Regions from separate parts of the Paenibacillus sp. IHB B 3084 genome, predicted to be linked through region 2. Evidence: a T-box and tRNA genes for the amino acid it is inferred to sense, from the RefSeq annotation. Region 2 holds a T-box; the other regions hold tRNA genes.
What was found. A T-box is a leader RNA that pairs with one kind of tRNA and senses whether it is charged. The one in region 2 lies ahead of leuS (leucine--tRNA ligase), so its partner is inferred to be a tRNA-Leu.
Positions count from the first base shown of each region.

Region 1 (8,025 bases), 2.0 Mb from region 2:
CGCAAGAATGATCACCTGATCGGCCTGTTTCATCATTTGGTGCTTGAGCATACCATCCTCTTCATGATTAATGCTCAATCCATGGACAGAAATGCCCCCGATCCCAACAAAAGCTTTGTCTACAAAATAGCGGGACAGGGTAGCGATGGCGGAAGACCCGTAGACAAAACGGTGCTCCTTTTGCAAGCGTCCGCCGAGTAGATGAATCGAAACGCCGTCCTTTTCGGAAAGAACATCAGCCTGATTAATCGAATTGGTAATGACCGAGCACTCCTTTACATGGAGCCTTTCTGCACATGCCTGTACAGTGGTGGAGGAATCGAGAATGATGCGATCTCCGTCTCGAACCATACTGGCAGCTATTTGTCCAATGACTTGCTTTTCCTCGGATACAGTGAGTAGTCTCTCTTTATAGTTTCTGGTTAATTCGTGATCCAGTGTGGGTAGAAGGGCACCGCCACGGGTTCGAATAATTTTCTGGTGTTCCTCTAGCTTTACCAGATCCCTGCGGGCCGTATCTCGTGATACATTAAAAAATTCGCAAATATCATCCACCGAAATACGCTTGTGAAGCTGTAGGTAATCAACAATTTTTAGCATCCGCTCTTCTTGATACATAAAAAGCTCCTCTGTTCAAAATGATTTCGGTATTCTGTAAGTGATTATAAGTAAAGTTAAGTTATTTTGCAATATAATCTCTTTTTATGCTTCTAATAACGTGAATAAAGCAAATTTTCGTAAGTGAAAATGCGTTTTAATTCTCGGTAAACAACTTATTTTAAATTTTTCAAAATAAGTATTGTCATTCATTCTTCTATTTGATATACTCTTTCTTGTCGCCAAGTTGGTGTATAAAAATACGGCCCGTTGGTCAAGCGGTTAAGACACCTCCCTTTCACGGAGGTAACAGGGGTTCGATTCCCCTACGGGTCATTGTTGTCTTTATGGACTACATGTTACATGCTTAAGGGAAATTCCTGAAGTCTGATGGCGGACATCTTGGATGAACAGCATGAGCCATTAGCTCAGTTGGTAGAGCACCTGACTTTTAATCAGGGTGTCGAAGGTTCGAGTCCTTCATGGCTCACCATTTATATTTTATTATGCGGTCGTGGTGGAATGGCAGACACGCTATCTTGAGGGGGTAGTGAGCGTACGCTCGTGGAGGTTCGAGTCCTCTCGACCGCATCAATGGAATGAACGGAAAGGTCTCTCACGGTAGAGGCTTTTTTTGTTTGTGTAATGATACAATAAAGTAGTCATAATTATAAAATAATGATTCCATAGTATAATATAACGCCATAATGTTATAGAATGATAAGTATAAACTGATGAAGTGACGGTGAAAAATATGGACACTCAACTGTTGGGAGATATATCAGAAAATATTTTGGGTTTGTTTCCGATTGTGAAGAAGAAATTTTTTACCTTCGGCACGCTTGATATTCCTTTACATTTGTCGCCTAATAACTTTCAGGTATTAATGCTTCTGCGGGAGGTGCGCTTGTCTACGGTATCTGATCTATCCAAACAGCTTAATGTCTCGCGTCCGAACATGACACCTCTTTTGGACAAGCTGGTGGAGCATGGGTTGGCCGATCGCCAGTCGTGTGACTCGGATCGCAGAGTCGTGAATGTGGCGATTACACAAGAGGGCGATGCTTTTTGTGAGCAGGTATTCAATACCTTTTCCGGTAAAATTCAAGAAAGACTGGTGCTTCTGTCGGAAGAGGATTTATTGCACCTGAGTGAAACTTTGAACGAATTAAAGCAGATTTTCCTTAAAATCGACAACGTTGCTCCGTAATTGATGTAGGCGAACTGACGGAAGGCCGCCGTTTTCTTCGGAAAACAGGCGGTTTTTGTTGCATATTGTGGTATAATGAAAACCAACATACATAATTCGGCAATTTTAACATACGTGATCTTTGAAATGAAAACAGGAAACATGATATCGTTATTTGAGAGCCTGCTAGGGAGGAAGGAACTTCTATGCAATCTATTTACCAACGAATTGAGGAGCTTATCAAGGAGCGGGGAATGACAAAAAAGGCATTCTGCGAGCAGTTGGGTATCAGTACAGGAAATTTTGGTGATTGGAAGAGAGGCAAGACGACACCGGGCACGAATAAGCTCATTGAAATCGCTTCGTTTTTTGATGCCAGTCTGGACTGGATCATGTTGGGGCGGAATGTTCAGAGTGAGGTGCTGAAGGAATCGACAGACCCTTATTTTTTTGATGCAGATAGGCAACTGAATTGCCAGGGGGAACAGCTTAGCGAAACAGAAAAGGAATTTATACTTGAGTATATTGAATTTACTCGCTTCCGTAAAGAGAAAAAACAGGAAGATTCAACGGCAGAATAAACGGGTGCAGAATATTAAAGTGATGATTACCGAATAAGTATGGTTGCAATGAAGGTTGAAATTTTGGGAATAGTTCAAGAAAAGTTAGGGTGTCGGAGGGGATAATTTTGGGAGACCAAACGATTTATCAGCGGATTGAATCCTTGATTAAGGATCGGGGAATGACAAAGAAGGCGTTTTGTGAAAAGCTCAAAATCAGCTCGGGGAATCTTGGAGACTGGAGAAGAGGCAAAACAACACCGGGAACGATGCATTTAATCCAGATTTCGGACTTTTTTAATGTATCGCTGGATTGGTTAATGAAAGGCGTCAAGCCGGGTGAAGGCGTACTTCAGGAGCAGAAGGCTGCTTATTTTTTTGGAGTGATGGGGCCATTGAATTGCCAGGCAGAGGATCTGGATACAGAAGAACAGGATTTCATATTAGAATATGTGGAATTTGCGAAATATCGTAAGCAAAAAGGTGAGAATGACAAAACACAGCCTGAATGATCTTCTCGCTAAAGATCACTCAGGTTGAAAACCCGTAAAACGGACCGACGGGTTCGATTGACGAGTTTATTTGGGTTGCCGATGTTATAGCATGCCGCATGCTTGGGGGACGCTCACATCGTTGGTTTCAGAGTGGTGATGCCTCCTTATAATCGTTATCGTCGATGTTGAGGATTGCAGCAACTTGTTTTCTGTACCTTTGTGCTTTGCGGGTGCCGTGAATCAGATTGGACAAGCGTGAAGGCGGGATGTTATGCGTTTCACAAAATGTTTTCTGATCCAGTCGAAGTTCGACAAGCCTTTGTTTGATGGCCCACCCTAAGGAGGTGACAGGCATTTTGTTGTTCAAGTGAAATCGCCCCTTACGGATTCTTGCGGAATAATTGGTGTGTTATAATAATCATCAGTAAACATGTTAGAATTAACCATCTAAAACTATGATACACGTTTATACGTGTTTTTACAATCTAAAATACGTAATTGAGATAAATTTATTACTTATTTAAGTGATAAATGGTTTGAATAATCCATCCGGAGCCTGTAAATGTGAGAAATGTCAGTTGTAATCTGGATAAAAAAAGCACTCTGCCACTGAAAAAAGTGGTGGAAGTGCTTTTGGTGTTGTGCTGGAAGGGTGAAAACAGGCATCAGGGGGATGCTGGAGGCGTATAATGGGGACAGACGAAGGAATTAGTCGAATCTTACCCGCGCTAGTGGTTGCTGCTCATATAGGGTGGCTGCGTAATGTAGGAGTTGGACCAGTGTCTTTGCAGAAGGCGACGCTGAAATGCGGTTGGCTCAGTCTCAGGGGTGTTGAATTGTTTCCATGCGTCTAGAAGCTCGTTGGTCATTCGTTGAATAACAGGATTTTTTTCCTCATAAGGAGGATGGAGTAGTTTGGAAGCATCTTCGACACAGAAGGACACTGCCGCGGCAAGGTAGCCGTGAATGGTTTGCTCTACATCATTTCCAAGAGAAACGTTAATCCAGGTATGAACGGTTGCGAGTGTGCCAATCGCATTGTATTGGTTAAGTATAGCTTCGAGCTGGTCGAATTCAAGCCAAGGGTACAAAGCCTTAGCGAGCTTGAGCAGGCGTTGGCCGGATAGGCGTGACTCTTTCATGTGCTGTAGGGAAGAACGCTGGGTGTGCAGCATTTTATCAATAAGAGCGATACGCCAACCATCATTTTGCTGAACAGCGATATAAAGGCTTTTGATAGCCATGCCATCGAGGGATGTGAATTGAGGATGCAGATCGGTGCGTGCATAGTGTTCCAGGTCTTGCAGACAGGTTAAACGACCATTTCGAAACAGCTCCTTTAGCCCGTAGGAACGAGTGAAGCCACCGACAGGCAGGGAAGGGTCCAACAGCAATGCGTAGTTCAGCAAACGATTGCCTTTTTGCAAAGCGGTTCGCCTCCTTAGAGTATAGTTTTTTATGTTATATTAAGTGACTTTAAAAATCAGATTAAGAAAAATTTTAGTGATATTATGTAATATATATTTACACTCAAGATGCTTGTATGTCAAATTAAATATTTTATAGCTTTTATATGTTATATTATATGACTTTAAAAATAATTATTGTATTTATGTTTACAAATAGAATACAAGGGAGTATAATAAATCTGTTGCCTCAAAACATTAGAATTTGCGGTCGTGGTGGAATGGCAGACACGCTATCTTGAGGGGGTAGTGGGCGTACGCCCGTGGAGGTTCGAGTCCTCTCGACCGCATTACATGCAAGACACAGTTAAAAAAGCATCCTGACACGTTTTTGACGTGAAGGGATGCTTTTTTGTTATATCCCTTTTTTCCTAGCCACAGGAGCAGCCGCCTGGTTCGGCTGCTTGTGAACAGTGATGAAGTGGCTTGTAAGCTTTGCTACAAGAGCTTCTCGATATCCCCCGCCAGTTTATCCGGAGTTGTCTGTGGGGCGTAGCGCTTAAATACGTTACCTTCGCGTGTAATTAAAAATTTAGTAAAATTCCATTTGATCGCTTTGGAGCCTAGTACGCCCGGAGCTGTCCGGGTGAGGTAGCGGAATAAAGGGTGTGCCTGATCGCCATTGACATCTGTTTTGGCAAACATCGGGAACGTAACTCCATAGTTAATCTGGCAAAACTCCGAAATGTCCTCGCTGGAACCCGGCTCTTGCTTGGCAAACTGGTTGCTGGGGAACCCCAGGATTTCAAGCCCCTGCTCATGGTACTGGTCATATAGCTCTTGTAGCGCCTTGTATTGAGGGGTTAGCCCGCATTTGCTGGCTGTATTCACGATAAGCAGAACTTTTCCTTCGTATGTGGACAACGGAATCACTTTCCCTTGCAGGGTTTGTGCATCATATTCATAAACGGTCATGGTATCTCTCCTAATTTACTATTTTACAATTAAATTGTAAGCAATTTAACGAGGGGTTGCAAGTCTATAATAGATGTATTGCACTGTCTGAAACTGTAAAATCGTATTTTGTTCAAAACGGCAAATGGCACTGCAAATGGGGCGAATTGCGGTGTTTCTCATCGTAAAAACAGGCTCAATCGGCGTTTATCAGGTGCATACAGCAGTTTTTCTTTCTCTTTTACAAAAAAGGGACAAAAAAGCTCTCCATACGCCAATATTGACATGCCCGTCATTTTCGAAAAGGGATGAAAAACCGAGCTTGAAGGAGCTGGGAGAAGTATATTACAGTTGTAAGCGCTGTTATTCATCTTCTTTGCTCCAAAGACCGATTTATAACCCTGCAGGTGAGCTTTACAGTGTTCCTTGCGCGGGTGTATGATTCAAGACGTAATTTCAAATTAAGTGAATGAAGCAGCAACGAATTGTCTATAGCGCTGAATTTTGCAGTTGCAAAAGCGGGGGAACCAAACGAGATCTATGCGGCTTTTAGAGGGCCGTGTGTCTCATGGGGTGAATTTTCCGGCCAAGTGCCAGAAATAGGGCGACTCTCACGTCCGAATCCGACAGCTAACCTCGTAAGCGTACAGGGAGAGGCAACAAACCGCCGTGTGCAACCATGGTTTATTTTATCATGGTTACGTAAGAAGCCGGAGGAAGCCTTTTTCCTTCGGCTTCTTTTTGTTGTCTTTTTATACCGGGAGAGGAGCTACTGATGGAAGGTCGGCTAATCATTGTCACTGCACCGAATGAATCGGGCAGAAATTTTGTGAAATTGCTTATGTACAAAAAACTGGCGTTTGCGGTTCTGACGAATAGCGCTCAGGAGGAACGACAGCTCAAAAAAATGGGTGTGGAGCATATTGTGCGCATCAATACGATGCAAGCAGGAAAATGGAATTTTCCCAAAAAAGAAATTGGCTGCGTGTATTTGTTTGAGAACAGCTTGAATCTGACGTGCCGTTTTCTGCAAATATGCCGGCCGCTGACATCAGATTCGGTCTATGTCATTACACAAGGCTGTAATCCTCAAGGGATTTATCGAGGTTTGGGAGCAGACCATGTGATCTACACTTTGAATGGAGAGGTGGGTTTCCTGTTGAACGGATAGTCGCTTACGGTATGGATAATATAAATTAATATTTTCGAATTCATTGTATGGTGATTTTACGAGGATGTAAGAATGACGATCTGAGGACCGATACGGGAGGGTATGAACATGATGGATATATACATGCTGCTCGTGATGGCTGTGAGTTATGGAGTGATACTGCTGTTTGTACGCTGGTGTGATGCGCAGACCTCCAAAGGAGGGCGAAAAGGATGATGGTTGTGCTTACGCTTACGGCGATTGTGTTTGTGTATTTAATCTACGCACTCCTGAATCCTGAAAAGTTCTAATCAGGTGAACAGGATCAAGCGGGCGGGGGACAGCAGATCGTGGATGAGACATCAGAGGCAGCGGGTTTTCGCAAACGTGTGCACTCGCCTGGTGCTATGAACCCGTCTGTTGTTCCAAACGCAGGAGCATTTTGAAGGAGGGAATAGATGATGGAGCTGCTGCAAATTGGAATTGTGATTGTGATATTGCTGCTTTTGGTGAAACCAGTGGGCACCTATATATATCATGTATTCTCAAATGAACCGAATCGGACAGATCGGGTGTTTGGCGGAACGGAGAAGCTGATTTATAAGGTTATAGGATTGAAAAAGCTGGAGAGCATGCGTTGGACCACGTACGTTATGAGCTTCATTGCTACGAATGTCGTGCTTGTGGCGATCAGCTATGTGCTGCTGCGCTTGCAGGGACTGCTTCCCGTTAATCCGGCTGGAAATGGCAATATGGAAGCGTCACTTGCTTTTAATACAGTGATCAGCTTTATGACCAATACGAATCTCCAGCATTATAGCGGAGAAAGCGGACTTACGTATTTGACGCAGATGGCGTTCGTTACGATGATGATGTTCACTTCGGCTGCTTCCGGTTTTTCGGTTGCTGCGGCTTTTATGAGAGGATTGACGCGGCGCGGTGAAGGGATGGGCAACTTTTTTCAGGATTTTATCAAAGCGATTATACGGATTTTTCTTCCATTGGCCTTTGTACTTACGCTGGTGCTGGTCGGACTGAAGGTACCGCAGACGCTTCAGTCTACGGCGGATATTACAACGCTGAGCGGAACACAGCAGCAGATTGCTTTGGGACCCGTTGCTTCGATGGAATCGATCAAGCATTTGGGCACGAACGGGGGCGGTTTCTATGGGGCCAACTCGGCGCATCCTTTTGAAAATCCAAATCCCTGGACGAATGTGCTGGAAATTTTGGCGATGTGGGTGATGCCGGCTTCGCTGCCGTATACCTTTGGACTGTTCGCCCGTAATCGCAAGCAGGGCTGGATTATTTTTAGCTCCATGATGGTATTGTTCCTCGTCTTCCTATCCATTACGTATGTGTCAGAGAAAACGGGCAATCCGTTGATTCATGCACTGGGTGTGGATGCTTCTCAGGGAAGCATGGAAGGGAAAGAGGTTCGCTTCGGCATTGGACAATCGGTGTTGTTCACGGCTGTAACGACGGCGGCAACCACTGGCTCGGTGAATAATATGCACGATACGCTGACCCCGCTGGGCGGTATGGCTGCTTTGGGTGAAATGATGCTGAACGTCATTTTCGGCGGTAAGGGCGTCGGGCTGATGAATATGCTGATGTACGCGATTCTGGGTGTGTTTATATGTGGATTGATGGTCGGCAGGACCCCGGAATTTAT
Region 1 covers NZ_CP013203.1:1,102,356-1,110,380, reverse strand. The annotation lists gene ASL14_RS05210 (DeoR/GlpR family DNA-binding transcription regulator) at 1-618, opposite strand, end outside; tRNA gene ASL14_RS05205 (tRNA-Glu) at 862-933, shown strand; tRNA gene ASL14_RS05200 (tRNA-Lys) at 1,015-1,090, shown strand; tRNA gene ASL14_RS05195 (tRNA-Leu) at 1,106-1,188, shown strand; gene ASL14_RS05190 (MarR family winged helix-turn-helix transcriptional regulator) at 1,352-1,807, shown strand; gene ASL14_RS05185 (helix-turn-helix domain-containing protein) at 1,993-2,367, shown strand; gene ASL14_RS05180 (helix-turn-helix domain-containing protein) at 2,475-2,858, shown strand; gene ASL14_RS05175 (XRE family transcriptional regulator) at 2,986-3,207, opposite strand; gene ASL14_RS29050 (hypothetical protein) at 3,405-3,530, shown strand; gene ASL14_RS05170 (urease accessory protein UreF) at 3,569-4,249, opposite strand; tRNA gene ASL14_RS05165 (tRNA-Leu) at 4,514-4,596, shown strand; gene ASL14_RS05160 (glutathione peroxidase) at 4,745-5,221, opposite strand; cyclic di-AMP (ydaO/yuaA leader) riboswitch at 5,686-5,861, shown strand; gene ASL14_RS05155 (hypothetical protein) at 5,976-6,371, shown strand; gene kdpF (K(+)-transporting ATPase subunit F) at 6,584-6,661, shown strand; gene kdpA (potassium-transporting ATPase subunit KdpA) at 6,812-8,025, shown strand, end outside.
Region 1: it encodes a tRNA-Leu, which carries the amino acid that the T-box ahead of leuS (leucine--tRNA ligase) is inferred to sense. The anticodon was not compared.

Region 2 (8,025 bases):
GAGCAATTGATGGAGGCCGTATCCGGTCAAATGCCTGAAAAACGCTGGAAGCACACTCTGGGGGTCATGCATACCTCGGTGGAGCTTGCCAAGCGGTATGGCGCGGACCCGGATAAGGCCGAATTGGCGGCTATTTTGCATGATGTAGCGAAATATTGGCCCGTTCAGCAGATGGAGGAAGTAATTCGCAATCATCCCGAATGTGACCAGGAGCTTTTACAGCATGACAAGCAACTGTGGCATTCTGAGGTAGGATATTGCGTTGCCTCTAGAGACTACGGGGTGGAAGACCTTGAAATACGGAATGCCATTCGCTGGCACACCTCAGGGCGTGTGGGTATGAGTTTGCTGGACAAAGTCGTGTGTCTAGCTGATTACATCGAGCCGGGACGGGATTTCCCCGGGGTCGAGCACATCCGCAAGCAGGCGAAAAAAAGTTTGGAGCAGGGTCTTGTCGCTGGATTTGATTCCACGATTTCACTGCTGCTGGAGAAGAAAAAGGTTATTTTTCCGCTGACGGTACTGTCGCGAAATGATCTGATTCAACAACTTAAACAGAGAAAATCGGAGGTTCATGAATGACCATAACTAATGAGAAATTAATGCAAATTACGGTTGAGGCCGCTGAAGATAAGAAGGCCATGAATATTGTAGCCCTTGACTTGCGGGGGGTATCCTCTGTCGCAGATTATTTTATAATTTGCCACGGTAATTCGGATACCCAGGTACAGGCGATTGTGACGGAAATTCGCAAACGCGCTCATGATGAAGGTACGACAATCAAAGGGATCGAAGGAATGGATTCCGGTCGCTGGGTTCTGATGGACTTGGGTGATGTCGTAGTGCATGTCTTCCATCGTGATGAGCGCGAATATTATAACATTGAAAGACTTTGGTCGGATGCTAAGGTCGTGGAGAAGGTATGAATCTGATTGCTGGCACTTATGTCACGATTATGGTAGATCGTGAGGTATCCCCCTTCGGCTACTTTCTCACAGTCGGCGATCAGGATGTACTGCTGCATTATACAGAATTGACACGTGAGATCGAGGTTGGAGAACGGCTGGAAGTATTTATTTTTCACGATACAGAGGACCGTTTGGCCGCTACTATGAAAAAACCGTTCCTGTCGCTGGGCGAACTGGCAAAGCTACAGGTGGCGGATGTGCATCCGCGTCTGGGTTGTTTTCTGGAAATGGGATTGGGTCGTCAATTGCTGCTGCCGATTCGTGAGTTGCCCGAGAACCGGGATTTGCATCCTCAGGTGGGCGACTACGTGTATGCTATCATGGAGCATGATAAGCAGGGCAGACTGCGGGCGAAGCTGGCGGGTGAGCAGGAACTGGCTCCGTTGTCCTTCCATGCACCTGATTCATGGCTAAATACATGGGTGCAGGCGACGGTGTACAAGCCGCTTCAGATGGGTACGTTTGTCCTGGTGGACGGAGGTGTGCTTGGTTTTGGCGCGATTGGCATGATTCACTCCTCGGAACGCAACCGGATGCTTCGTTTGGGTGAAGAGGTGAAGGTACGGGTCACACTGGTTCGTGAAGACGGTCGGGTGAATCTGGCAATGTCACCGCGCAAGGAAGTGGGCCGTGATGAGGATGCAGATCGTCTCATTGCTTTTCTGAAAGAGCGCCCGGGTGGCGGTATGCCTTATTCCGATGCAACGCCGCCGGATATTATTAAGCAACGGTTCGGTATCAGTAAATCCGCCTTCAAGCGTGCGATGGGCAAGCTGATGAAGGAAGGGCTGGTTACACAAAAGGAAAACTGGACCTACCTGGTGGAGAAAATGCCTGAACCGAAGGACGGGAATGGGGAATAAAAATGGCTTCTTACCGGAAGTTTGCCTATGTGTATGATGAGCTGATGCAGGACATGCCGTACCCGGACTGGCTGCGTTTTGCTCGGCAGGCCTGGGATCAGCATGGTATGCCGCATACGGTGGCAGAGCTAGGCTGTGGGACGGGCTCCATTACGATTCCACTGGTCAACTCGGGCTTCGAGGTGGCTGGCATCGACTTGTCTTCAGATATGCTGGCAGTAGCCCGTCGCAAAATGGAAACGACTACGCAAGGACAGCGTTTGTTCCGTGAGGGCAGCATCCGCTGGATAGAGCAGGATATGCGGGAATGGAATTTACCGGAGCCTGTGGATTCTGTCATTTCTTTTTGCGATTGTCTGAATTATTTGCTGGAGGAAGAGGACATTGCTGCTACTTTTCGCAGAACGTATGCCGGTCTTAAGCCTGGCGGAACCTTTCTGTTCGATGTACATCATCCCCAGACGTTTGTGCGTTATGATGAAGAGCAGCCCTTTGTACTGGATGAGCGCTCCATTTCATATATTTGGACTTGTGCGTTGGATGCTCCACGCTGTGAAATTGAGCATCATCTCAGCATTTTTGCGAGAGCAGAAAATGAAGGGCGCGATGTATACCAGCGGTTCGAGGAAATTCATGTGCAACGTGCCTATGACCCGGACTGGATGAAAACGGAATTGTCCAAAGCCGGTTTTCGCGATGTGAAAGTATATGCGGACTTTGAATGGGTAGAAGCAGTAGATGACGCGGCCAGATTATTTTATGTTGCTGTAAAATAGTGTAGCTTCATCAAGCGAATATGGGAAAAAGAAAGACGCTTTTCATGATGACATGAAGGGCGTCTTTCTGCATAAGAGCTTCGAAATTATATGTTTACTTTATAGTCCAGTTGAAGTTCATCACCCGGTACACCGCGAATGCCCCAATTCTGTTTCGGTGTCTCAAATATAGTGATTTCAAGATCCTGCGGGGCAATGCCTAAATCGTTAATACTTTGGAATAGTAGCTGGATGAGGTGCTTTTTAGCCTCTGTTGTTCTGCCTTCAAACACACTAATTTCAATAATGGTGTATGCCTCCGAGCGATCGTGGGCAAATATGAAGTCTTCCTGATTCATAGGGAAAAAACGATGGAACCTTTTGTCGGGGGGATATTGGAACGCATCCACCACAGCGGAATGAATCACATCTGAAAGTTGCTCCTTGATCGGATTCAGGGCTTCTTTTATTCCGTAAATTTTAATTTGTGCCATATCTCAGCTCACCTTTCTCATCTCAACTCATCTCAATCTGGTTCGGAGTTATTATAAAACATTTTGCTCCGTGTGTCATGGAGCAAACAAATGAAGCTGGTGTTTAGCACCAAATGTAGTCCTTATTTGACTTTTTTCGCGGTTTTCAATATAATAGTGCCATTATTAACGGTTAAACAATCGCTGATGAGGAATAGTAGTTTTGTCTGGACATGTAGAGAGCCGGCGGATGGTGCAAGCCGGTTGACAGTGCAAAGTGAACTCGCCTCGGAGATATGCGCCCAACGCAGGAATGCCCTATACAGGTGCTTGTACCCTGTTATTAACCCGCATCGGATCACCTCCGTTATCAGGTGCAAAGGGAGTAGAAGGCGAAGAACGCTTTCTGCTAACTAGGGTGGTACCACGGGAATATAACCTCTCGTCCCTAGCGCTGACACGCTACGGGATGCAGAGGTTTTTTGTTGCATACCGTTTGAGGAGGAAATGACAATGACAGACACACAGCCGAAGCACGGCTATCAACCGCAAAGTATTGAACCAAAATGGCAGAAATATTGGGATGAGAACAAAACGTTCCGTACCGGGGAAGAGCCGGGCAAACCGAAGTTTTATGCTTTGGATATGTTCCCGTACCCGTCTGGAGCTGGTCTGCATGTAGGCCACCCGGAAGGATATACGGCAACGGATATTGTTTCACGGTATAAAAGAATGCGCGGCTACAACGTACTGCATCCGATGGGTTGGGACGCCTTCGGTCTGCCTGCCGAGCAGCATGCGCTGGATACGGGAGAGCATCCACGTGAAATTACGGTGAAAAATGTTAATAACTTCCGCCGTCAAATCAAATCGCTTGGCTTTTCATACGACTGGGATCGTGAAATCAGCACAACAGACCCCGATTATTACAAATGGACACAGTGGATTTTCATCCAGCTGTATAAGCGCGGTCTTGCTTATGTAGCTGAAGTGCCTGTAAACTGGTGTCCTGCATTGGGAACGGTGTTGGCGAATGAAGAAGTAATTGACGGCAAGAGTGAGCGTGGCGGTCATCCGGTTATCCGCAAACCCATGCGTCAATGGATGCTGAAAATAACGGAATATGCGGATCGTCTGCTGGACGATTTGGAGGAGCTGGATTGGTCCGAAAGCATTAAGGATATGCAGCGGAACTGGATCGGCAAGTCTACCGGGGCAGAGGTTCATTTTCCAATTGAAGGCCATGACAAGCAACTGACGGTATTTACAACCCGCCCGGATACGCTGTTCGGCGCAAGCTACTGTGTGCTGGCTCCTGAGCAGGAATTGGTGGATGTTATCACTACACCTGAGCAAAAGGATGCCGTCAATCAATACCGTGAACAAGCTGCCCGTAAAAGCGATCTGGAGCGCACGGATTTGGCAAAGGATAAAACGGGTGTCTTCACAGGCGCTTACGCGGTGAATCCGGTGAACGGTGAAAAGCTGCCGATCTGGATCGCCGACTATGTGCTGGCTGGCTACGGAACAGGCGCGATTATGGCTGTGCCTGGTCACGATACACGTGACTGGGAATTTGCGAAGCAATTCGGGCTGAATATCATTGAGGTTGTCCAAGGTGGGGACGTGGCTAAAGAGCCATACACCGAGGATGGTCCGCACGTCAATTCAGGTCCGCTGAATGGACTTACGAATGAGGAAGCAATTCCGAAGATGATTGAATGGCTGGAAGCCGAGGGTAAAGGGCAAGGCAAAGTAACGTACCGCTTGCGCGACTGGCTGTTCAGCCGTCAACGCTATTGGGGCGAGCCGATTCCGGTGATTCATCTGGAAGATGGAACGATCAAAACAGTTCCTGAGGATCAACTGCCGCTCGTGCTGCCGGAAATGGATAACATCAAGCCTTCAGGCACAGGAGAGTCTCCTTTGGCGAATGCGACGGACTGGGTAGAAACTATTGATCCCGAGACCGGCTTGAAAGCACGCCGTGAGACGAACACCATGCCGCAATGGGCAGGAAGCTGCTGGTATTACCTGCGCTATATTGATCCGCACAATGATAAAGAGCCTGTATCCAAGGAGAAGCAGCGCGAATGGCTGCCTGTGGATCTATACATCGGCGGTGCGGAACATGCGGTTCTTCACTTGCTGTATGCCCGTTTCTGGCACAAGGTGCTGTATGATATCGGTGTTGTAGAAACGAAAGAGCCTTTCTACAAGCTGGTCAACCAGGGTATGATTCTGGGCAACAATAATGAAAAAATGAGTAAATCACGCGGTAATGTCATCAACCCTGACGATATTGTGAATACGTTTGGCGCCGATACGCTGCGCATTTATGAGATGTTTATGGGGCCGCTGGAAGCGACCAAGCCATGGAGCGAAAACGGGGTTGAGGGAGCGCATCGTTTTCTGTCCCGCGTATGGCGCCTGTTCGTTTCCGAGGATGGCAGCCTGAACGATAAAATTACAAATGAAGGCGGCAGTGATGAGTTCAATCGGACTTGGCATAAAACGCTGAAAAAAGTAACCGAGGATCTGGACGCGCTGCGTTTCAATACGGCGATCAGCCAACTGATGATTTTTACCAATGATGCATACAAAGCAGACCGTCTGCCGCGTGCAGCAATGGAAAACTTCGTGCAAATGCTGTCGCCGCTTGCACCGCATCTGACTGAGGAACTGTGGCAGTTGCTGGGACACAGCGAAAGCATTACCTACGCGGCTTGGCCTGCTTATGATGAAGCATGGACGGTGGATGCAGAAGTGGAAATTGTGGTGCAGGTGAACGGTAAAATCGTGCAGCGTGCGACGATTGCCAAAGACCTTGACGCCAAAGCGATGGAGGCATTCGCGCTGTCGCTGGACAACGTTCAGCAGGCGCTGGCTGGTAAAACGGTCCGCAAGGTGATTGCTGTTCCAGGCAAACTGGTCAATATTGTTGCGGGTTAATCTGCTTTAAGCCGAAGGAGGCGTCTATCTTTTGCATGTCCTCCTCATACTTGTTGTGTGTGGCCCGTATCAGCTCGGGGAAGACGCTGCGCAGGCTAATGTCCAGCAGTGCGAGGGCTTCAGCGGTGATACCTCCGGGAACTGCTACCCTCGCCTGCAACTCGGCTGGTGTCATTCCGCCCTCCGTTAGTAGCTTTCCTGTGCCGATAATCATTTCACCGGCGAGGGCGCATAGCTCCGTACGGTCTATACCCGTAGCCTGAACCGCAGCATGAATCCACTGGTCCATAAAAAAGGCCAGGAAAGCAGGGCCACAGCTGGAAAAATCCGACGTAATACGCGTATGGGATTCTTTAACCCGAATCGGCCTGCTAATGTGGGACATAAGCTCTTCCAGAAGGGAGCGATCCTCCTCTGTAATCCGGCTGCCATGGATGCATAGTGAGGCTCCGCTGCCTACCTGGTGGGTAATGCTGGGAATAATTTTGGACACTTTGGCTTTCAGTGAATGCTCTAAGATGCGTATCTGTACCGGACTTGTAATAGAAACGACGATTTGCTCTTCTGTAATGACGTTGCGTATTTCATCCGTTACGGCTTTTGATTCCAGCGGCTTCACGCAGATAAACAGGATATCGCTATCCGCTGCCGTCTCACGGTTACTTTGGGCAGCATGTAATCCTGGATAACGACGGGCCAGCTCGGCTACCTTGGAATACGTTCGATTGCTTGCTGATATTTGCTGTGGCTTAAGTGCGTTGGAATGAATAAAAGATTCAATCAGCAGACTTCCCATGCTGCCAGTCCCGATAAATCCAACTTTCATCGTTCAACGTCCTCCTTTCATACTTTGCGGTAAAGACGCTGTCATTCTTCTTAGTGTATGCACCCGGTCTTGGCCGACATGACGAATTTTATGTCTTAGCATATTAGATCGTGCCCAAGGACGTACCTCTTTGGAAAATGGCTCACAGCGAACCGCATGGAGGTTGTTTACATCCTCCGGTTAATGGGATAGACAGGCTTGCTCTGTTCGATTGTGACGCTGTATTGAGTGGCTCACTTTCCCTAAATCTATGTGTAGAAGGGGACGAAATGGAAATGAACCGCGTATGGACTGGAACGGCAATAGTGCTTTCCCTAATCGGCAGTGGGCTTATTCTGTTTGCTGGTGGACAGCGTCCGGAGCCGGAAGAAGAGTGGCAGTTGCTTAATCGTAAGGTAGAGCAGGCTTTAATAGTAGAGCCGGATCAAAATGAGTTGCAGAGCAATAGCGGCCAGACTCAAGGAAAGCGTGTTGTAACGGAAGCCTTAGGCAAAGCTGAACGCAGTTTGGATGGCGAAGGAGCTGGCAATGTGAAGCGTGGTGCTGTACAGGGTTCTGCTAGTGCATCGGTCGACGGGAACGAAAGCTCCAGTACTGTAAAGCAGTCTGAGGCGACGGATTCTGATTTCGTTACTTCCGCTACTGGCGTTGACAACTCGAATACCACGACGAACAGGACGAATGCAGTGAGCGATCCCGTTGCTTCATCCGCTTCCGGTGAAAAAAAGGTGAACATCAACACGGCGACTGCTGCCGAGTTAATGGAACTGCCGGGGGTTGGAGCTAAAAAGGCCGAAGCGATTCTGAACTATCGTAATCAGCACGGGCCGTTCAAGCGTGTGAACGATTTGGATCATGTGAAGGGAATCGGCGCTAAAATGTTGGCGAAAATGAAGCCTTACGTCAGCTTATAATTACATAAGTAGACGATGTGCAGGCTATCAGGATGGCTTTAGCGGATATATTTACGTTGTAACTTGTGTTTACAGGAGAGATGGATATGAGTGCAGATGTACGCAAGGACTGGGACACCTATTTTATGGATATCGCTTATATGGTATCTACCCGTTCGCGCTGCTCGCGGCGTCATGTTGGAGCCGTACTTGTACAAGGCAAAAAGCTTTTGGGTACAGCCTATAATGGTGCACCATCCGGGGTACCTGATTGCTCTGAGGCAGGTTGTATGAT
Region 2 covers NZ_CP013203.1:4,605,891-4,613,915, forward strand. The annotation lists gene nadD (nicotinate-nucleotide adenylyltransferase) at 1-2, shown strand, start outside; gene yqeK (bis(5'-nucleosyl)-tetraphosphatase (symmetrical) YqeK) at 1-582, shown strand, start outside; gene rsfS (ribosome silencing factor) at 579-926, shown strand; gene ASL14_RS21625 (CvfB family protein) at 923-1,831, shown strand; gene ASL14_RS21630 (class I SAM-dependent DNA methyltransferase) at 1,834-2,607, shown strand; gene ASL14_RS21635 (tautomerase family protein) at 2,694-3,080, opposite strand; T-box leader at 3,255-3,512, shown strand; gene leuS (leucine--tRNA ligase) at 3,573-6,011, shown strand; gene comER (late competence protein ComER) at 5,992-6,837, opposite strand; gene ASL14_RS21650 (ComEA family DNA-binding protein) at 7,113-7,751, shown strand; gene ASL14_RS21655 (deoxycytidylate deaminase) at 7,838-8,025, shown strand, end outside.

Region 3 (8,025 bases), 1.5 Mb from region 2:
ATTTGGCGATTTTCCAAGGTCAGGTAATAATTCAGATTGGGATTGCGTTCCCCACTTTTCGTCGGCTCAATAATAATCCCGCTCAAGGGCTGACTTAACAGCATTTCCAAACACTGCCGTTCCTGCTCGGGGTCATTGCCTGTACTTGAGAGCAGCAGCTTATAGCCCTGACGACTTAATTTGGTTTCAATTCCCTGCACAATCGAGGGGAAAATATAATCGGATATATAGGTCGTAACGACCCCGATGGTCCGTGGGTCCTCGGGCTGCTTGCTGTCCCGTGTGGCAACAAAGGTTCCCTTGCCCTGCATGCGAAAAAGCCAACCTTCCTGTACCAGCTCGCCTAACGCCTGACGCACGGTTTGCCGACTAACCGCAAATTGCTCAGACATTTCATGTTCAGATGGAAGCTGGCTTTGAGGTTCCAGCCTGGATGAATGAATCCATGATAAAATTTCCTGTTTAACTTGTATATATTTGGGCGCCATAATTTCCTCCGTCACTTGCAATATCGTGTACCCTTTTGTATTTCACGATTATAGCATATCGTTCATTTGTACATACAAATGTCACAGGAGCAGGATATCGTTGTATAGCTACCGGAGGCGTAAACCCATTCGCTAATCCCTTCCATGTTACAAGTGCTTGGCTAATCCCGTCTAAATACCGCTTGTGCAGATGTACATATTATGAACGAAGCAATTGATGATCGTTCATATACTTGAGCCCTGTATAGCGATTACGCAGGGTATGAGCTGTGCGGAGTGCGCGTGCAAGCTGTTCCTCGGTTACGCCCAGCTCGGCAATCGTGGACGGGCCTCCTACCTGAGCCAGCCATGCACGCATCTGCTCCGACGTTGGCAAGGTTCGGTATACCTTAAAAGCATCCACATCTTGGCTAGCAGCCAGATCCCTGTACAAGTCCGCCAGTAAAGCAGAAGCTACGCCCACTTTGGCACCGTGCAAAATTTGCTTGCGTCCCTCTGCAATAAAATCCATTTCAATTCGGTGGGAAATGTGGTGCTCTCCACCCGATGCCGGACGGGAATGATCAATCATCAGCATGGAAATTCCGGATGCGATCAGCGCGTTCATCAGCACTTCGACACCTGCCTGACAACCCGCTGCAATCTCATCAATATGCTCTACACAGGCTTGCAGCGCTTCCTCCGTGATTCGATTAGCCAGGGGCGAATAGGGTTCGTCTCCCAAATCCCTGGACACATGCCAATCGGCTAATGAGGTGAATTTGCCGAGCATATCGCCAAAGCCTGCCGCTGTCATCGCTTGTGGCGCACTCGCCAGTACGGACAGATCAGCAAAGATCGCTTCCGGCGGAACAGCCTGAAATGTCTGCTTACTGCCGCCCACAATCAACGGCGCGCCTGCCGATGTAAATCCATCCACAGAAGCGGCCGTCGGCACCGACAGGAACGGGCGATTCATTTTATAGCATGCGAAGCGAACCAGATCATGAATAGTGCCAGAGCCTACGGCCAGTACAGCCTGACTCTCATCTGTCACGCCCAACAACACTTTCACGATATAACTCTCATCTGCAATCACATCCCCCACAGCATTGGGAGGCAACCGAACCACATCGACCACCAAACCCGCGTCACGTATGAGTTGTGCCACCTTTTCCCCTGCCGCCGCAGAAGTATGTTCATCCTCTACCAGCGTCACATGACGGTAATTCCGTTGCTTCAGATAGGGGACGACAGCTTTAAGCGCCCCATCGCGCACCTCAATAAACAATTCGACCTTTCGGTAAGGATGATCGGCGTTGTTTGCCTGTGCCTCTTCGTTCCACTGCTTGATCTGCTCATTCATATTCATTTCATCTACCTCCTGAAAAGGAATAATTTGCACAAAAATGATCCATAATGATAACAAGATTGCCTTTGAAAACGATTTCTATTTAATTGTACGCACAAGTTCCTGTCCAAGTCCAGATAAAAAGTACAAGTTGCTTTTCAAATCCTGATTCCGAAAGGAAAAATACTTATGAAATTCAGAACAGACATCGCTTGCGCACTCGGTTTACTGGCAGGCACAACCTTTGGCAGTGGTATTGCTTTTTTATTCGGCTGGCAAGCCTATCAGGCTTTGACCTCCGTATCTGTCTTCGGCGTTGCCGGGATCATGATTACCATCGCTGTTTTTCGTCTGCTTCATTACAAATCGGTATCTACGTCAGATCCCCAATAGTTTCAACTGCTGAAACAAGAACACTATATAAGCGGAACTTAAAAGTTACCTTAGTGTCACTTCGCAGACGGATGGTGCTTCGCTTATACAGCACCATTCCGCCTACTTCGTTTTCCATGTACCTTTTTTTAGTTCAGCTTATATACATTTGCCAAACATATAAAAAAACGGGCACCACAAGCCATTTATTTCGCTTGTAAGTGCCCGTTTTTATTATGTTTGCTGTACAATTCGCGATTAGCCACGATGCTACTGAATATCTGGATTTACGTCCAAATCATAATCAATTTCATCAAACCCGAATCCAAATAATTGAAGGAAGTCCAGACGATATTGTTCGAGGTCGCCCCGTTCAGACACGTTTTCTGTAGTAATCCCGGACCAAGCCTCTTGGACAGCCTGCTGGACATCCGCCCTCATTTCCCAATTGTCCAGACGAATGCGTCCTTCCTCATCGGTTTCCACTGTGGCTTCACTATATAACTTCCCGAACAGACGCTGCGCTTGCTCGATACAGCCCTCATGCAAACCCTTTTCTTTCATAACCTTAAACAGCAAAGAAATATACAGAGGTACAACTGGAATAGCCGAGCTGGACTGTGTAACCAAAGCTTTATTTACAGAAACGTAAGCTTTACCATGATAACGCTCCAGTTGCTTCGTTAAGGTATGGGCTGTGGCTTCCAAATCATTTTTGGCTTGGCCAATGGTTCCTTTACGGTAAATAGCCTCCGTGATCTCTGGGCCAATATATGAGTAAGCCAGTGTGGTTACCCCTTCAGCCAGCAGATCCGCTTCTTCCAGCGCTTTTAGCCACAAGGACCAATCTTCGCCCCCCATTACCGTTACCGTATTTTCGATTTCCTCCTCCGTTGCCGGTTCCAGCGTAATCTCTGATACGACACCTGTATTGGTATTCACCGTTTTATTAGAAAAAGGCTGCCCGATGGGCTTGAGAACGGAGTTGAAGGTTTCACCCGTATCGGGATGCGTCCGTCGTGGTGAGGCGACACTATACACAATCAGATCTACCTTGCCCAGCTTTTCCTTAACCAGTTTCAACGTCTCCTGCTTGATTTCATGGGAAAAAGCGTCTCCATTAATGCTTTCTGCTATGTAGCCAGCCGCTCTGGCCGCTCTTTCAAAGGCTACAGTGTTATACCAGCCTGCTGAAGCCGTGCGCCCCTCTGAAGCGGGACGTTCATAGGATACACCTATGGTATCCGCCCCCATACCGAAGCTCGCAGCAATACGGGAAGCAAGCCCATATCCAGTAGATGCTCCGATTACAAGTACCTTTTTAGCTCCTTGTATTGACGTGCTGTCTTTAATGTAGTCGATCTGACGATTCACATGAGCCGCACATCCTCCCGGGTGTGCAGTAGTACAGATAAAGCCACGGATTTTCGGTTTAATAATCATTGCAAGGGTCCCCCTACTTAGACATTGATTTAATATAGATGGAATGGTCCAGTCATAACTATATAGTAAACTAGCTTGCGGCTCAACACAAAGCATAGTACTTGAAGGTAACTGAGGAATATGCTGCTACAACAGATATCCCGAAACTGCCAACTCTACGAAAAAAAGAAAACCGCCGTAAACATCACAGTCTACAACGCTCTTTTAATCAACTATTCATTTTGAATCATTTTCTAACAGCATCACATCTTCTCCTTGCTGTTGTCTTATTTTGATATTAGCTCTACCCCAAGAACACATTAAGTCAATAATTTCATTTGCTGTAATTCCATATTCCGTTATATAATACTCCACTTTTGGAGGCATTTGATTATACACATGCCTGCCTATGATACCATCCTTTTCAAGTTCACGAAGTTGCTGTATAAGAACCTTTTGAGAAATGCCTGGAATACTACGCTGTAATTCACTTGTCCTTTTTCTACCAGACATTAATAAACATATGATTAATGATTTCCATTTACCTCCGATGATCTCAAGTGTTGCTTCTATGCCTAAATTATATTGTTTCATAGTACCACCTCTTCAACGCTAAAAATAACAAAGTTTATCTAATTATTTTTATAATCGCATATCTTCACTCTAAGTCCAATGCACACTTTCAAGTAACTATATTACTTTATTGTGTGTATTTACTTTTTTTGAAGCGTACAGAATAATAATATAAGTATCTACAAAAAGCAAAATATGTTACGCAAGAAAGGTGATTTATTATGAAAACTCTTGTTATTTTAGCTCATCCGAATATTGAAGATTCTAGAGTAAATAAAAGATGGAAACAAGAATTACTTCAATATACCCATGAAATTACAATTCACGAGATTTATAAAGAGTATCCAAACTGGAGCATTGATGTCTTGAAAGAGCAAAAGTTACTTGAAGCATACAACAATGTAATATTTCAATTCCCTTTATATTGGTATAGTTACCCGCCTTTATTAAAAAAATGGATGGATGATGTCTTTACTCATGGATGGGCTTATGGTTCAAAAGGTAATAAGCTAAAAGGAAAGAAGCTAGGGATAGCAGTGTCCATTGGCGATAAAAAAGAAAATTATTTACCTACTGGTTCCGTTACGTTTACTGTAGATGAAGTTATAACACCTTTTAAAGCCAGCGCAGTACATGTTGGTGCAATATCATTACCCTATTTTGCTGTCTTTGGAGCCTCATTTCAAGCGAGCGATGAAGAAATTGATCAGAGTGCAAAAGACTATATTAAATATATATTCCAGTAAATAGAATGATTATTTATTTCTGATAACATGGCCATAAATGCCGTTCACCAGGAGATGAGCAACACACGGAGCTTCTTGACCATATGAAAACAGGCTCTTGGTGGCATCCAGCCAATCCAAGAACCTGTAATTGTTAGGGTAAGATGCGGTCGAGAGGACTCGAACCTCCACGGGGGGTTAGCCCACACGGACCTGAACCGTGCGCGTCTGCCAATTCCGCCACGACCGCATATTATGTATTCATACAATGTTTTTCAATCATCGTAATTAAGATTATATCTCCCATGAACCATAAAATCAAGTTATTTTTATATAATATTCTCTATAAATTTTTCCTGAAAACATACGAAAATAACTGGATGTCAAACACCATATATGGTAAGATGAACGCATCAGGAAAGGAGGTGCGTCAACATTAGTAATCAGATGTTGAACGTATCCCTTACCCGGTCCGCCATTCTCTAATTCTCAGAGATGACGGAGGCGCGGGATACGGATCAAAGCTTTAAATAAGCGCCACGGGTAAAAAGGCCGTCTACGGACGGTCTTTTTTATGTTAAACATCATACTATCGTAACCCAATTACATACTGGGAAAAGAGGTCACTCTATGTCTATTCGACCAGGGAAAGTGAAAGAGTTTAAAGAATTAACCTCTATATGGCTGGAAGCTTCCGTTGAGGCCCATCATTTTATTGATCCACAATATTGGACATCACAGGTTGGACAAATGGAGGACAAATACCTTCCTCTAGCTCAAAACTACGTTATTATACAGGACGATCACACTATTGGTGGCTTCGTTTCCATGATAGATGGATATTTGACGGCCTTATTTATACGAGTAGGTTCCCAACGAAAAGGCTATGGCAAGTTACTACTAGAATGGGTTAAGAAGCAACATGATCAGATCCGATTGAAAGTGTACCAGTCCAACACGAAGGCATTTAACTTTTATACCAAAAATAGCTTTATCATTCAAGAGGAATCCGTTGATCCAGAAACGCGTGAAAAGGAATTTGTAATGGTTTGGACAAGACACAGCCATCATTAAGTTACGCTGTCTCAATGAAACAAGGCTCTGCTCCCGTATGAATACGGCAAAAACAGAGCCTTTTACATTTTTATATACACTAATTAAATATGTTCTCTCATTTCAGCCCGTAAACCTCGGTATATAAAATTTGTCTAAATGGAGCAAAATCCTGCTCTGTCAGCGCACACGGATAACTCATAATTTGAAGCCTCAGATCGGACTGCCCTTCCCTCAAAGGAGGCTGTACATACTCAAAATCGTTGAGATGGAATCCCAAGCGTTCGTAAAAACCAATTCTTCTCTGAGTCCATTCATCCTCAGGTGGCTCAACCTCCAGCACTACCGGTTTATCGGACTGTGTAATAAATCTGCTCATGAGCTTTTTACCTAACCCGCCACCACGTATAGCCTGATCTACCGCAATATGCTCTACAAACCGAAAATGTGTAAATTCCCAGCCCGCCAGAAAAGCGATCGTATGCCCTTGCTCATTCTTTTCAGTGATTAAGTGATAGCTAGGATGAGTAAGCAGTGCCTTTTGCGACGCAAAGATTCTACATTCCGTTTCAGGAAAAGAGGCTTCCATAATCGCATACACTTGTGAAAATTCAAGTTCATTCATTTTATATTCCCTGCTCCTTTAATTCTAACTTCCCTTTCCAGTTCAATTCAATCTGACCAAATCGTTGAAATCAATTTTCATACCTTGTGTAATTCCGTAAGCGTCAGCAAAATATGCTCCAATAGCTCCGGGATATCCTCCATCTGATCTTCATTAATTTGTCTGGAAAATTGAAGTTCAATCTTATTTTGGTATGTAGCTGCCTTCTCCCCGTGAACAAAGCTGAGCGTTTGGACCGGCCTAAGATCCGGCTTCCAAATCTGCATCAATATATCTTCAATCTGGCTGCATTGTGTTTCAACCTTACTAACCTCCATATAGAATCTGAGCAGCAGCACACATCCGGGGGTATGATCCTCAATCTCCAAAATTTCCGCAGCCAAGTTGTTTAAATCTGCCTTTAAGCGAATTTCTGCTGTCACACCGGGTCGTTTCGTCAGCCTGAACTGTATAGCGAATTCACGCGACATCACGGACATTTCCAATCGGTCGATCCGTTGCGTGATTTCAATACGTGAATCCAGATTATCCAGATCATATACTGCATTTTCCATAGCTACTTTTAAATTATCAAAAACCGTCGGGTCGAACATATTCATTTCACCTCTGCCTGTCATTCCATATGATTCATCCATTTAACATTTCAATAGGTTTCCAATCCAATGAGTATATCATAAATGTTGGCAGCCAAGAAACTTACCTGTTTTCCAGAAAAAAAGCTACTTCAACAATAAGCTCTCTACCCATACTTAAAATTATTTATTCCGATTATGTATTCTGTTTTGAGCTGTTAGTACATACTTCATGTCCTTTTCTACAGAACTTCCTTAGATTCTACTCCTGAGAGATGAAAGAAATACACCTTTGTAACAAAATATTCTATTTTATTCATTTTATTGATATATATTCCTTTTTATTGTTCCAATTTACTGGTAAATAGTATACAATAAAATCGACTTAATTACTAATATATTCATATAAATGAATATAAGTCCCAAAAAGAGAGGAAGTCTATTCATGAGAAAAACGTTGTTAGCTTCATTAGGTCTTACACTAATGCTGAGTACTACTGCCAGTGTCGCTTTAGCCGAAGAAGCAAATCCTGTACCAAACAAGCAACTAAATACTGCCTCTACCCTTACTGGAAATGAACAGGAACCAAATGACAGTTTTGAAGAAGCTAACTACCAGCTAATAGGAGATTCTGTTATTGGAACCTTAGGAGAAAGCATAAACGGAACCTGGGAAGGCTACGATGTTTTTAAATTCAAGTCTTTTGAAGCAGGTACAGTTGAATTTGTAATTGAGGGTGATAAGTATTCCGATGGGTGGTTGGAACTAACTCTTTACGATAGCACTGGAAAAAGAATTAAACGTTCAAGAGACGGTCAATACTTTTTAACAAAAGCGCTTGATGGCGATCAGGAATACTACCTA
Region 3 covers NZ_CP013203.1:585,947-593,971, forward strand. The annotation lists gene ASL14_RS02730 (GntR family transcriptional regulator) at 1-488, opposite strand, end outside; gene ASL14_RS02735 (sn-glycerol-1-phosphate dehydrogenase) at 688-1,839, opposite strand; gene ASL14_RS02740 (hypothetical protein) at 2,008-2,211, shown strand; gene fabV (enoyl-ACP reductase FabV) at 2,461-3,633, opposite strand; gene ASL14_RS02750 (winged helix-turn-helix transcriptional regulator) at 3,850-4,206, opposite strand; gene ASL14_RS02755 (NAD(P)H-dependent oxidoreductase) at 4,407-4,931, shown strand; tRNA gene ASL14_RS02760 (tRNA-Leu) at 5,076-5,160, opposite strand; gene ASL14_RS02765 (GNAT family N-acetyltransferase) at 5,541-5,984, shown strand; gene ASL14_RS02770 (GNAT family N-acetyltransferase) at 6,082-6,588, opposite strand; gene ASL14_RS02775 (hypothetical protein) at 6,666-7,181, opposite strand; gene ASL14_RS02780 (hypothetical protein) at 7,606-8,025, shown strand, end outside.
Region 3: it encodes a tRNA-Leu, which carries the amino acid that the T-box ahead of leuS (leucine--tRNA ligase) is inferred to sense. The anticodon was not compared.